Regions from separate parts of the Bacillus sp. UNCCL81 genome, predicted to be linked through region 2. Evidence: riboswitches for the same ligand, from Rfam matches in the RefSeq annotation. Region 2 holds a riboswitch; each other region holds the start of a gene.
What was found. Region 2 has a riboswitch for thiamine pyrophosphate ahead of BM319_RS11815 (ABC transporter substrate-binding protein). Riboswitches for the same ligand answer to the same signal wherever they lie in the genome.
Positions count from the first base shown of each region.

Region 1: it holds a riboswitch for thiamine pyrophosphate, as region 2 does, so the genes downstream of both, thiD (bifunctional hydroxymethylpyrimidine kinase/phosphomethylpyrimidine kinase) here and BM319_RS11815 (ABC transporter substrate-binding protein) in region 2, are expected to answer to the same signal.
Region 3: it holds a riboswitch for thiamine pyrophosphate, as region 2 does, so the genes downstream of both, thiC (phosphomethylpyrimidine synthase ThiC) here and BM319_RS11815 (ABC transporter substrate-binding protein) in region 2, are expected to answer to the same signal.

Region 1 covers NZ_FOMF01000006.1:129,345-134,145, forward strand. Annotated here, with positions in the region: gene BM319_RS14415 (FTR1 family iron permease) at 1-299, shown strand, start outside; gene BM319_RS14420 (hypothetical protein) at 289-663, shown strand; gene BM319_RS14425 (FeoA family protein) at 887-1,117, shown strand; gene feoB (ferrous iron transport protein B) at 1,111-3,111, shown strand; gene BM319_RS14435 (FeoB-associated Cys-rich membrane protein) at 3,130-3,282, shown strand; TPP riboswitch at 3,388-3,498, shown strand; gene thiD (bifunctional hydroxymethylpyrimidine kinase/phosphomethylpyrimidine kinase) at 3,634-4,440, shown strand; gene cytX (putative hydroxymethylpyrimidine transporter CytX) at 4,433-4,801, shown strand, end outside.
Region 2 covers NZ_FOMF01000004.1:489,978-494,778, reverse strand. Annotated here, with positions in the region: gene BM319_RS11825 (RrF2 family transcriptional regulator) at 64-507, shown strand; gene racE (glutamate racemase) at 605-1,396, opposite strand; TPP riboswitch at 1,629-1,738, shown strand; gene BM319_RS11815 (ABC transporter substrate-binding protein) at 1,827-2,819, shown strand; gene BM319_RS11810 (thiamine-binding protein) at 2,832-3,122, shown strand; gene BM319_RS11805 (ABC transporter permease) at 3,122-3,889, shown strand; gene BM319_RS11800 (ABC transporter ATP-binding protein) at 3,886-4,617, shown strand; gene BM319_RS11795 (TatD family hydrolase) at 4,622-4,801, shown strand, end outside.
Region 3 covers NZ_FOMF01000008.1:113,707-118,507, forward strand. Annotated here, with positions in the region: gene BM319_RS17460 (hypothetical protein) at 1-199, shown strand, start outside; gene BM319_RS17465 (YjcZ family sporulation protein) at 372-503, shown strand; gene BM319_RS17470 (DoxX family membrane protein) at 560-1,093, opposite strand; gene BM319_RS17475 (small acid-soluble spore protein H) at 1,525-1,704, shown strand; gene thiC (phosphomethylpyrimidine synthase ThiC) at 1,952-3,730, opposite strand; TPP riboswitch at 3,867-3,982, opposite strand; TPP riboswitch at 4,217-4,326, shown strand; gene BM319_RS17485 (thiamine phosphate synthase) at 4,414-4,801, shown strand, end outside.

The DNA of each region.
Region 1 (4,801 bases), on a different contig from region 2:
TTGGACTGAAAATTCCAATGAGACCGTTTTTCCTTGTCTCAAGTATATTAATGTTCTATTTATGCTTTAAATTTGCCGGCATGGGTATTCATGGTTTACAACTTTCTGGATTACTTCCAGCGACCCAAGCTCCTATTCCAACAATTGATTTCTTTGCGATCTATTCAACTTGGGAGAGCTTTATACCTCAAATGATCTTGTTATTAATAGCTTGTATTGCCGTAATATATAATAGATTCTCAAATAAAAACAATAAAAAAAGTAGTAAAAACTCAGGGGGAACTAAAAATGTTATCTAATAAAAAACTAGTCGCAGCAATGGCATTAGGACTATCTTTAACTTTATCTGCATGTGGAACGAAAACAGACGATGCAATTAAAACTGGTTCTGATGATATGATCAAAACGATTTCAGAATTAAAAACACAAATTTCAAATAATGATGAAGCAAAGGCAAAAGATAGCGGAGAAGCCCTTGAAAAATCATGGGAAAAATTCGAAGACTCAGTAAAAGATAAAGACAAATCACTTTATGAAAAAGTAGAAACGCCACTTCATATTATTGAAGCAGGAGTAAAGGTATCTCCATTGAATGCAGATACACTTAACCAAGCTGGTGACGAATTAGAAAGCGTATTAAAAGAAGTTAAAGACTTAAAATAATAAATAATTAATTAATCATTGTTTTCAAAAAAGCCTACATAGAATTTTCTTTGTGGGTTTTTTCTTGTTTTTTTTGCTCTGTTTTGGAAATTTTTTCTTAGGTAAACCTTTTCATAAAAGCAGGTAGACAATTAACTAGTATTGACTTAAGATAAAGATATTGATAAAGATTATCATTATTGATTGTTTATATATAATAAGTTTTGATCCGGGGGAATCACTTATGTTACTTTCAGAATTAAAAAAAGGCGAAAAAGCAAAAATAACAGATTTGTCATCACTAGCTGATGCAGTGAAGAGACGTCTTTTAGATTTAGGGATAAGTGAAGGGTCTATGGTCTGCCTACAATGTACAATGCCATTTAAGGGACCTTGTATGATAGAAAATTGTGGACAATCACTTGGTATTCGATTTCTAGATGCATCGGGGATAAAGGTAGAAAAAATATGTTAAATATAGCGCTTATTGGAAATCCAAATACAGGAAAAACTTCTCTATTTAATAATTTAACAGGTACATACCAATACGTAGGAAATTGGAGTGGGGTTACCGTTGAAAAAAAGGTAGGGACTATTAAAAATAAACTTGGAAATCTAATTGATTTACCAGGTATCTATTCTCTAAGCCCTCTTTCAAAAGATGAGGCCGTTGTTTCACATTTTTTTGTAAATGAGACATTTGATGGAATGATTAATATTGTTGACGCTGCTCAATTAGAGAGAAATTTAATGCTCACACTTCAACTTCTAGAGTTTAATAAATCAATGATTATTGGTCTAAATATGGTTGATGTTGCTAAAAGGAGAGGAATTTCAGTTGATCCTTCTAGTATCTCAAAGATATTACAAGTACCAGTTATTCCAATTGATGCTAGATCGGGTAAGGGAACAAACGAGGTAAATGAATTATTAGAGACAATTCCTCAATCTGAAGTTGAGTTTGAAATTGATTATGGATTAATTATTGAAGAAGGTATTAAAAATATTATGACTCTATTACCTTCAACTTTATCTATTCCTAAAAGATGGACTGCAATACAAATCTTAGAGGGCAATAAAGAGGTAATAGAATTTATAGCTTCATCCTACGATTTTAGTAAAATTGACCAAGTAACTAAAACAACAGAGGAACAATTAAACAGTGAACAAGGTGTCTCACCTTCAAAATGGATTTATTCTGTAAGAAAAGAAGTCATTTCAAATTTAATTGGAAGATCCGTGGAGAAAGAATCTAATGAAGCAGTTACGTTAACTGATCGAATTGATCGATTTGTGACACACCCAATTTTGGGTATTCCTATTTTCCTAGTGACAATGTTTTTAATGTTTAAGCTTACTTTTGATTGGTTGGGCTTACCCTTATCTGACGCATTAGATGGGTTTTTATCTGGACCTATAACAGACTGGCTAACAAACGGCTTAAATGCAATACATGCATCTGGTTTTATAAAAGCAGTTGTTCTTGATGGTATTGTTGCCGGTGTTGGTGGAGTTTTAGTCTTTGTTCCACAAATTTTTATTTTGTTTTTACTAATATCATTCCTTGAAGATTTTGGATATATGTCGCGAGCGGCTTTAGTAATGGATCGTTCGATGGAAATGGTTGGTATAACCGGAAAGGCATTTATTCCAATGATTATTGGATTTGGATGTAATGTACCTGGAGTTATGGCAGCTAGAACGATTGAACAGCCTAGAGAGAGACTACTCACGATTTTGTTAACACCATTAATGTCTTGTTCGGCGCGTTTGCCGGTATATGCACTATTCGTTGGCGCTTTTTTTGCGAAAAATCAAGCAATAGTTGTTTTTTCACTGTATATACTCGGAATAGTAGTTGCATTAATACTAGCTAAGGTTTTTTCATCTACTATATTAAAAGGTGAGTTTTCATTATTTGTTGTAGAACTCCCACCATACCGTATGCCACAAGGTAAAGCTTTGTTTAGAAGCACATGGGATAAAGGTAAAGGATTTATTCGAAAAGCAGGTACGTTTATTTTTGGTGGTTCTGTAGTAATCTGGTTATTATCTTATATGGGACCAAGTGGTTTAGGTGTTTCAATGGATGATAGCTTTTTAGCAATGATTGGCGGAATACTTACACCAATACTTGCACCGTTAGGGTTCGGGACATGGCAAGCAGGTGCTTCTTTACTAACAGGATTTTTGGCTAAAGAGGTTGTTGTATCTGCCATGAATATTATCTATCACGTGCCAAATGCAAATTCTTTACAAGGAATATTGTCGACACAGTTTTCTGCACTTTCTGCATTTAGCTTTATGGTATTTGTCTTATTGTATGTACCATGTCTTGCAACTGTTGCGACAATTCGTAAAGAAACAGGTTCAGCTAAATGGACGTATTTCTCAGTTGGATATGCACTAGTTATTGCGTATATCTTAGCGCTAATTATCTATCAGGTTGGAAGTCTATTAGGCTACTAAAGAAAGGGGTATCTACTTATGATTGTCAATATTATAATAGGAGCTCTTATTTTTGGATATGCAGGTTGGACACTTTTACGATATATAAAGAAAACAAAAAAAGGTAAATGTGGTTCTTGTTCAATCGCAAAAACTTGTAGTTCAAATTGTGATACAAATTATTCAAAATAGAAGTATAACGTAAACTAAAAAGATAAAATTTAAAGTAATCTGTCTAAATACTTGAATAAAGTAGAAGGATTAATTAAGATGATAAAGTAATTAACTTTAATAATTGAATAGTACTAGGGGTGCCGTAAATGTTCGGCTGAGATTAAGACACATAAGTCTTTGACCCTTTAACCTGATCTGGATAATGCCAGCGTAGGAAAGTGAACGGTAGAATACATATTTTGTATTCATAACATTGATTTGTTCGAGCACAAGTCCTTATGGGATTTGTGCTTTTTTGTATTTAAAATCAAGTTTCATCTTCTATCTGTAAGATCAAAGAGTTCTATTCATGAAATAGGGGGAAGAGAATTGAAGAAAGTATTAACGATAGCAGGCTCTGATTCAAGTGGTGGTGCAGGTATTCAAGCTGATTTAAAGACATTTTCAGCTCATCGTGTTTTTGGAATGAGTGTAATTACAGCAGTAACTGCTCAAAATACGCAAGGAGTGTTTGCAGTACAAGATATGACACCAGAGATTATTGCTAGTCAGTTAGATGCGATTTTCACTGATATTGAAGTAGATGCTGTAAAAATTGGAATGGTATCTCAAATAGAGACGATTAAAGTCATTGCTGAGAAATTAAAGCAATATAAACCAAAGCAAGTCGTGGTTGATCCAGTTATGGTTTCAAAAAGCGGATTTGACTTATTAAGTCCTGATGCAAAGGAAGCTTTAATTAAAGAATTGATTCCGTTAGCAACGGTTATTACGCCAAATCTTCCTGAAGCAGAAGTTATTACTGGAAGAAAAATTACAACCATTGAAGAGATGAAAGAAGCTGCTGCTCAAATTCATTCATTAGGTGCTAAAAACGTCCTTGTAAAGGGTGGTCATCTAGAAGGCGAAGCTACTGATATTTGTTTTAATGGTGAGGAGTTTACAAGCTTTAATAGCGCTAGAATTAATACAATTAATACTCACGGTACAGGTTGTACTTTATCTTCAGCTATTACATCTAATTTAGCAAATGAACTTGAATTAAATGAGGCAATTAGAGAGGCGAAAAACTATATAACATTAGCAATCCAACATTCTTTTTCGATCGGAAAAGGTGTAGGTCCTGTACATCATTTCTACTCATTGTATGAAAAGGCAGGAGTACAACATGTCTAATCAAAATGCAAAAATGACGAAGTGGAACTTTACAACACTTTGGTTTGGAGCGGCAGTTTCTGTAGCAGAAATTATGACGGGTGCCCTAGTAGCACCACTAGGTTTTAAGAAAGGTTTGACGGCCATTTTAGTAGGGCATTTACTTGGAACATTATTACTTATCTTAGGTGGGGCCATTGGTTCTCAGCAAAGATTATCGGCCATGGAATCTACAAAAATTTCATTTGGTAGTTATGGTAGCTATTTGTTTTCGCTTTTAAATGTTTTACAGTTACTAGGCTGGACAGCAATTATGATTTTAACAGGAGCTCGCTCAATCAATTTAGTTACAATAAAAGATTACGGGTTTGACCACCTATGG
Region 2 (4,801 bases):
AAGTTTAAAAAAAGTTCACAATTATGCTATGATTAATCTTAAATAAAACAGTGAGGACAAGTTATGCGTTTAACAACTTATTCGGATTACTCTCTTCGTGTACTAATATTTCTAAGCTCTGAGCCACGTGAAAAATTAGTTAATATTAAGGACATCGCTGAAGCTTATGATATTTCTAAAAATCATTTAATGAAAATAATTTATAATTTAGGAAAGATGGGTTACATCGAAACGATCCGTGGCAGAAACGGTGGAATCCGTTTAGCTAAATTGCCAACAGAAATAAATATCGGCGAAATAATTCGTAAAACTGAAGAAGACTTTAATATTGTAGAATGTTTTGAACACGGTAATACTTGTGTTATTACACCTGTTTGTTCTTTAAAACATATATTTAATAATGCATTAGAACAATTTTTACAAGTTTTAGATCAATACACATTAGATGATATTGTAAAAAATAATGCAATGCTTAAAGATTATTTTGCAAGTAATAAAAAAGAATAAATTTTATGAAATAGAAGAGCGTTCGCAATTTAAAAACACAAAAACCAACAAAGGTTTACTTTGTTGGTTTTCTTCATTTAATGTCGTCTATTGACCTTTATAGTTTAATATACTTTACGTTTTCCATCGGTTCCTGGAATAAAGATGAAGCTATTTTACTAAAAATGGTTGGATCCCCAGTTGTAAAAAATTCATGGGAAGTGATTTCAGAGTTAGATAATATATTTTGTTGATCCAAAATTGCACTTACTTCTAAAGCCGTTTCATCTCCAGAGCTGATAAGTTGGATTGATGGACCCATCACTTTTTGGATGATTGGACTTAATAATGGGTAATGTGTGCAACCAAGTATTAGGGTATCAATATTTGAATCAATAAGCGGTGAAAGAGTATGTTTAACAATCTCAAATATTTCAGGTTTATTGTAGTCTCCATTTTCAACAATTCCGGCAAACTCTGGGCATGCCAAACCTTCAATTATAACTTTGTCATTAATCCGCTTTAGTGCAGAATGATATGCTTTACTATTAATAGTAGCATTCGTTCCTATGACACCGATTTGGTCATTTTGGGTTAATTTTATTGCTGCTCTAGCACCTGGGCGGACAACTCCAATGACTGGGATTTGAAGTTTTTCTCGCATTTCATTTAAAACGACTGAAGTTGCTGTATTACAGGCGATGACTAACATTTTTATATCCTTTTCCATTAGAAAATTAGTCATTTCCCAAGTGAATTCTCTGATTTCCGAATATGGTCGTGATCCGTATGGACATCTTGCAGTATCGCCTAAGTATAAAATGTCCTCTTTAGGTAATTGTCTTATAATTTGTTTGGCAACTGTTAAGCCCCCAACACCTGAGTCAATGACTCCGATTGGTTTATTCAAAAAATCCCCTCATTTTACTTAATAATTTGTTGATGTAGTATATTCTTTATTCATTTAAGATTTTACTATAAGAAATGATATTTTTGTTTATCATTCTCTTTTTAAAAATGTTAAAATTTCATAGTTTTATTACGCCTATTAACAGAGTATTAAAACATTTAAACACAAGTTAAAAATAATTCGTAAATTAAATCATTATCTGTTATATTAATGAGGAAAAGTTTATATATGAGAAAAAATGTGGAGGAGCCAGTGTTGCTGGCTGAGATAGCATCCTTAAGATGTTGACTCTTAGAACCTGATCTGGGTGATGCCAGCGTAGGGAACAGTATCTCTTTTTAGATATGTTTTTTACAGCGCATTTACGTCCGGGTCAGTATCCGGACGTTTTCTTTTTGTATAAACCAAAAACAAAAAGGAGATATAGATAATGAAAAAACTAGTAGTATTTTTAGTAGCTATTTGTTTAATGTTAACCGGGTGTGGTCAAAACAAAACTGCTACTACTAAAAAGACAAAGAAATTAAAAAAGGTGACTGTCGTACTAGACTGGACGCCAAATACAAATCATACTGGGCTATTTGTTGCTAAGGACAAAGGTTACTTTAAGGAACAAGGACTTGATGTAGATATAATCAGCCCTGGAGAAACAGGTGCAGACCAATTGGTGGCATCAGGTAAAGCAGACTTTGGTGTTTCTTATCAAGAGTCAATTACGCAAGCAAGGGTTCAAAATGTACCGATTGTTTCAATTGCAGCAATTATTCAACATAATACTTCTGGATTTGCATCACCAGTGAAAAAAGAAATTAAATCTCCAAAAGATTTCGTTGGAAAAACGTATGGTGGATGGGGTTCACCGGTTGAAAAGGCTATTTTAAAATCACTTATGTCAGAAGAAAATGCTAATGTTAATAAGTTAAATATCGTTAATATGGGTGATGCTGATTTCTTTACAGCGGTAAAAAGAGATATCGATTTTGCGTGGATTTATCAAGGATGGACAGGGATTGAAGCAGAGCTACGTGGAGAAAAATTAAACATGATTTATTTAACTGATTATAGTAAAAAGCTAGATTACTATACTCCAGTTTTAGCAACGAACGAAAAAATGATTAGTAAAAACCCTAAAATAGTAAAAGCGTTTGTGGCTGCAGCATCAAAAGGATATAATTTTGCGATTGATAACCCAAAAGAAGCTGCTTCGATTTTAATAAAGGATAATCCTGATCTAGATAAAAAATTAGTGGAAAAAAGCCAAGAATGGTTAGCATCTAAATATAAAGATGATGCAGACCGTTGGGGTGAGCAAAAGTTATCAGTTTGGAAAAACTATGCTGATTTCTTAGCTGAAAATAAATTATTAGAAGGAAACTTTAAGCCAAAAGAAGCATTTACGAATGAATTCTTACCAGCGAAATAAGGAGGAGCAAAAATGCAAACTACTTTAATGAGTGTCCAAATTATACCGAAAACGAATAATATTGAGGATGTTATTCCAGCAGTTGATGAAGCAATTAAAATTATTGATGAATCAGGCGTAAAATATCAAGTTCAACCATTGGAAACAACTATGGAAGGCGACTTGAATCAATTATTAATGGTTGTTCAAAAAATGAATGAAAGAATGATTGAAATAGGTTGCCACAATGTAATAACTCAAATGAAAATTCTTTATCAACCACAAGGTATTACAATGGATGTGTTAACGGAGAAGTACCGTTAATGAAATCTAAAAATATAAAAGGATGGCAACCGATCGTTGTCATCCTGCTTTTTTTAATTTGTTGGCAGCTAAGTATTAAAATTTGGAAAATCGAATCTTGGTTATTACCAGGACCAATCGAAATCTTTAAAGAAGGAATGAAATCAACTGATTCACTACTTCCTCATATTTCTTCTACAATTCAATTAACGATTATTGGTTTTTTAATTGGTAGTTTATTAGGATTTTTAATCGCATTTCTATTGCATTTAATTCCAGGTGTTAGGGAAGCTTTTTACCCATTATTAATTCTTTCACAAAATGTACCAATTATCGTATTGGCACCTCTTTTAATTATTTGGTTTGGATTTGGTGTATTACCTAAATTAATCATTATTTCTCTTGTTTGTTTTTTCCCAGTTACAGTTTCAGCTTTGGATGGTTTTCGACAAACACCAAGTGAATTAATTAATTATATGAAAATGGCGGGAGCATCCAAATCACAAATTTTTTGGAAAGTTGAATTGCCTTTTTCTCTACCTTCCATTTTTTCTGGCTTAAAAATTTCAGCGACTTATAGTGTTATGGGGGCAGTTATCTCTGAATGGCTAGGAGCGAAATCTGGAATTGGGGTGTATATGACATTAGCTTCATCTTCATTTAGAACAGATCGAGTATTTGTTTCAATTTTTATCATTATGTTTTTAAGTATGCTTTTCTTCTTCCTAATAGTTGTAATTGAACGGTTTACTGTTAAATGGAAAGTTAAAGGGGAGAAACGAAAATGACATTACAAGTGGAACAATTATCAAAGAGTTATAGCGGTTATAAAGTATTAGATAATATATCCCTTTATGTAAACGAGGGTGAATTTGTATCGATTCTAGGTCCATCTGGTAGTGGGAAAAGTACGTTGTTCCACCTTATAGGTGGTTTAGTAAAAGCAGATTCTGGAGAAGTAAAGTTAAATGGATCGATAATAAATGGAGAACTTGGTCATGTTAGTTTTATGCCTCAGGATCATTCTTTACTACCATGGAGAACAGTATTAAAAAATATTGTTTTATCACAAGAATTGAAACATAAACCCGATGAAAAATTGGCAAGAGACTGGCTTAAAAGAACTGGTTTAGAAAACTATGAAAATGCTTACCCTCATGAATTATCTGGTGGTATGAAACAAAGAGTTTCATTTTTAAGGTCTCTACTAGCACCGCAGTCGTTCATGTGTATGGATGAGCCGTTTTCAGCTTTAGATGAGTTCACTAGACTTGATATGCAACAATGGCTTTTATCAATTTGGGAGGAGCAACGACGATCAATTTTATTAGTAACGCATAATATTGATGAAGCGTTGTTAATGTCTGATCGAATATATATATTTTCTGACAAACCCGCCAAAATAAAAGAAGAAATTGTCGTGCCGTTTCCAAGACCACGTAAAAAAGAATTATTATTAAGTGATGAATTTACGGAGTATAAAAGAAAAATCTATTTGGCTTTAGAGAAGGAGTAAAACGATGAAAATGATAGATGCTCATATTCATTTAGATTCTTATGATACTAGTCAAAGAGAAGAAATAGTAACTAATTTAGAAAGACACGAAATCGAGGCGCTCATTTCGGTATCGATGGATTTAAAATCTAGTAAGAAAAATTTAGAGTTAAAAAATCAAAATAATAGTGTATATCCAGCATTC
Region 3 (4,801 bases), on a different contig from region 2:
AGAGATTGCATTAAAACGACTAAGTAATTTACTTGCTTGTCAAAAGATTAGTAAAGATACGAAAGAAGTTGTACATATTCGTTATTTTACTTGTACCGAAACACTTCAGCCTACTGACACTTATTTAGGTACAATTGCTGTGAAGTTTCAAAATGGTTATGTAGTTGAAACTGCAATTTCACTTCCTAAGGAAAAATAATTCATTTATTAAAACTTACGTCTAGGTATAAGCCTAATTACATTATAGACTAGTTTCATAGTTGGCAAAAAAACATACGATACATTATCCACCTCTCCTAATTGTAATTTTCAATTAGTTACATGACCCTAAGGGAGTTTCCCTTAAATATCGTATGAAGGAGGTCACATGTATGAGTACTGGACATCACGGTCACCATCTTAACGGTTTTGCTTTAATCGTTGTTCTATTTATTTTATTAATCATTGTTGGAGCAGCTTGCTGGTCTGGATATGACGGATATGGATATGGACATCACTGGTAATCTTTAAAAACTATAAAACTCCTGTTAAATTTTAACAGGAGTTTTTTTATTATATATTAAGAAGCCTGAGCTTGCTTTGAATGAATTGTATTGATATGTACTGAACTTTTTAAGACGAACAGTTTTTCTATTCCAAGGTAACGATCTAAACTTAACACGTAAACTCGATTTAAAGAAAGTAAAATTCCAAAAGCGCTTGTATATAAGGTTAAACTTATTAAGTTCATATTACCTGAAAGAATGAAATTAATATGCATAAATAGACAAAATAATACAGAAGGAAGAATGAATAAACCCATTATTAATAGAATGCCAATTAAAATTTGAACTACAGGAATCGTGTAATTAAAAAATAAGTAATGCTTCATTGCAAAATGTTGAATGAAATATTTATAAAACTCAGGGACATTTGGCTTTTCAATGGCCAAAATAAAATAGGTTTTAATAAAAGTCCCAGGTTCACTATACCAACGCTTCTCAGTAATTTTCGTAACCCCAGCAAATAACCAACCAATTCCAAATAGAATTCGCATTAAAGTAAATAAACATTGAAAAGCATTATTTTTTAGTTGCTGAATGAATAATTCCATTTAAATAAGTTCTCCAATTCTTTATAGTAAGAAATTCTAAATTCTCACTAATATCATGTGTTTTTTTTAAAATTGATATTTAATTCTCAAAATTGATTATCCTCGATAAATTCCACCTCCTTTGCATTTTATTGAAAATAGTTATCATTATCAATTACCGTTTACAATCGTAGCAGTAATGATAATCATTTTCAATGGTAATATTTGTATATAAGGCCTCTTTGCTTGATTCTTCCTATTCCCTTTTACTTCATTTCTTTACCTTCAGCATTTCTCTTAAAAAACAATAAAAAAAAGACCTTCTCTCAAATTTAAGAGCGTAAGTCTTTATAATGCGGCATGCTTTTTAAGAAAAATTTTAAATGAATACCCAATCACCCCACGGTTAATAATATGTTAGGTTTCTATTTTTAATTAAGAGGAGGTTCACTATGAATAAACAACGCGCTCAAGAGATTGCTTCTTCACCTGAAATGGCAAATGTGACGTATAATGGAGTACCAATTTACATTCAACATGTTGATGAAACAAATGAAACTGCTAGAATCTATCCGCTTGGTCAACCAGATCGGGAGGAAGAAGTTTCAATCAATAGTTTGTCGGAACATTAATTCTCGAGTAAAAAAACAAACCTCTTTGTTTTGAGGTTTGTTTTTTCATTGTTAATTCCTATTACCAGCTTAAACTTTCAATTAAATTGCATTTAAGGCATTCTTGTATCGTATCTTTCTTCTGGAAATCGTGTACACAGTTTTTTTGAATTGTGCTCAGTTCAATTTTCAACTGATTCATATTTCTTTCCAAATTCTTTATTTCTTTTATGATTTCTTCTACCCTATTCATATAAGGCTCACACCCTTATTGATAGATTTCTCCGCCTTGTTTTCTAAATTCAAGTGCTTTTTCTTGCATTCCTTCTTCAATGATTGAATCATTCTGAAGTTCTTCTTGTTTTACTATATCTCGAATATCTTGAGAGATTCTCATACTACAGAATTTTGGACCACACATTGAACAAAAATGCGCTGTTTTAGCTCCTTCAGCAGGTAATGTTTCGTCGTGATATTCAATTGCTCTTTCCGGATCAAGTGAAAGATTAAACTGATCACGCCATCTAAATTCAAATCTTGCTTTTGAAAGTGCATCATCTCTTTTTTGTGCACCAGGGTGGCCTTTTGCTAAGTCAGCTGCATGCGCTGCTATTTTGTATGTAATAACACCTACTCTTACATCTTCTTTATTTGGAAGACCTAAATGCTCTTTCGGAGTTACATAACAAAGCATTGCAGTACCAAACCAACCAATCATTGCTGCACCGATCGCTGATGTAATGTGATCGTATCCAGGCGCAATATCAGTCGTTAACGGTCCTAATGTATAAAATGGCGCTTCCTGACAAATTTCTAATTGTTTATCCATATTCTCTTTAATTAAGTGCATTGGTACATGTCCCGGTCCTTCAATCATAACTTGAACATCGTGTTTCCATGCAATTTTCGTTAACTCACCTAGAGTTTCTAACTCAGCAAACTGTGCTTCGTCATTTGCATCGGCGATTGAACCTGGTCTCAGTCCATCTCCTAAAGAGAATGTTACGTCATAACGCTTCATAATTTCACAAATTTCTTCAAAATGAGTATATAAAAAATTCTCTTTATGATGAGCTAAACACCACTGAGCCAAAATAGAGCCACCACGAGATACAATTCCTGTCACTCGTTTTGCCGTTAATGGGATATAACGTAATAATACACCCGCGTGAATTGTAAAATAGTCTACCCCTTGTTCCGCTTGCTCAATTAGAGTATCTCGAAACACTTCCCAGCTTAAGTCTTCCGCAATTCCATTAACCTTTTCAAGCGCCTGATAAATCGGAACTGTCCCTACTGGTACTGGAGAATTTCGGATAATCCATTCACGTGTTGTATGAATATTCTTACCAGTTGAAAGATCCATCATCGTATCCGCACCCCAGCGAGTAGCCCATGTCATTTTTTCTACTTCTTCTTCGATTGAAGAGGTAACCGCTGAATTACCTATATTGGCGTTTATTTTTACATGAAAATTACGACCGATGATCATTGGCTCACTTTCAGGGTGATTAATATTCGATGGAATGACAGCCCTTCCTTTTGCAACTTCATCGCGAACAAATTCAGCTGAAACATTCTCTCGAATCGCAATAAATTCCATTTCAGGTGTAATAATCCCTTTACGAGCATAATGCATTTGAGTAATATTTCCATTATCTTTTGCACGTAACGGTTTTCTTTTTAACCCTTTAAATACCTCAACATTATGTTGATCTGACTCTTTTCTATATCCATTATCTTCAGGCTTAATTTCACGCCCTTCATACTCTTCAACATCATTTCGTTCGATTACCCAGTTTTGTCTAATCGCCTTAAGTCCCATTCGAATATCAACTGAGCTAGCTGAATCTGTGTAAGGTCCGCTAGTGTCGTATACTCTAACTGGAGCATTTTCTTCTTCGCCAAAAGTGCCAGTTGTTGGACTTAATTGAATCTCACGCATTGGCACCTTAATGTCAGGTCTAGATCCTTCAACATACACCTTCTTACTCCCTGAAAAACTAGACATGATGGAAAAATTCATTTCATTTACAGAATTGTTCATTTGATTTCATTCCCCTTTTTAATTAGTTTAAAAAGGACGAAATCCAATCCATTTAAAGCATGAAAAAAGCCGGAATCTTATATTTAAGACCCGGCTAAATGTTAGTAAAACTACATTAACAATTATGTAATCATTAATGAGAAATTTCTAACTTCCCCACGCTGGTATGAACCAGATCAGGTCCTGAGGGTTAAGAAACTAAGATCGCGTTTCTCTCTCAGCCCAACTAATTGGACACCCCTAGTCAATCTATTAACTTGTTCCACCTAAATATAAACCCACAAATTTAAAATGTAAATGATTTTATTTCCCTAAATTTTTACAGAAATTCCAAATTAAAAAAATTATTAGTTTTTTTATCACCCTAAAAACACTGATTTCACTATACTTCAAGCCCAATTTCTGGTAATAAATTGGACTAGTAAAAATAAATTTAGTATTGAATATTATTTTTTATATGCTATGCTAAGATTAATTTTCATACATATTCATCACTAGGGGATCCCTTGATAAGGGCTGAGAATAAAGTAGTTACTTTTAAACCCTCAAAACCTGAACAGGCTAGTACCTGCGTAGGAAAGTGGCGCATTTTATACTTTTTTCGCGTGCAATGTAACCACTTTCTTTTTTTAGGGAAGTGGTTTTTTTGTTGAAAAAATTTTGATAATGAAAGTGGCTGGGACATGGAACTTATTGCAATTACAGATGATCAGCACACAGTGGAAGTACTTGCTACAAAAATAATTCAAATAATCGATGCAGTTGATTATGTACATATTCGCGAAAAATCGAAAAAGGCAATCGAGCTAATATCACTCTTAAATCTACTAAAAATGAACAAAGTAGATATGAAAAAAATTGTTTTAAATGATCGATTAGATATAGCTATTTTCTCTAACCTAACAAATATTCACTTGCCAGGACATGGTCTTCCACTTGTTGATGTAAAAGAATATTTTCCTAATTTACGAGTAGGAAAATCAGTTCACACACTTACTGAAGCAATACAGGCAGAAAATGATCAAGCTGACTATATTATGTACGGTCATTGTTTTGAAACAGAGTGTAAAA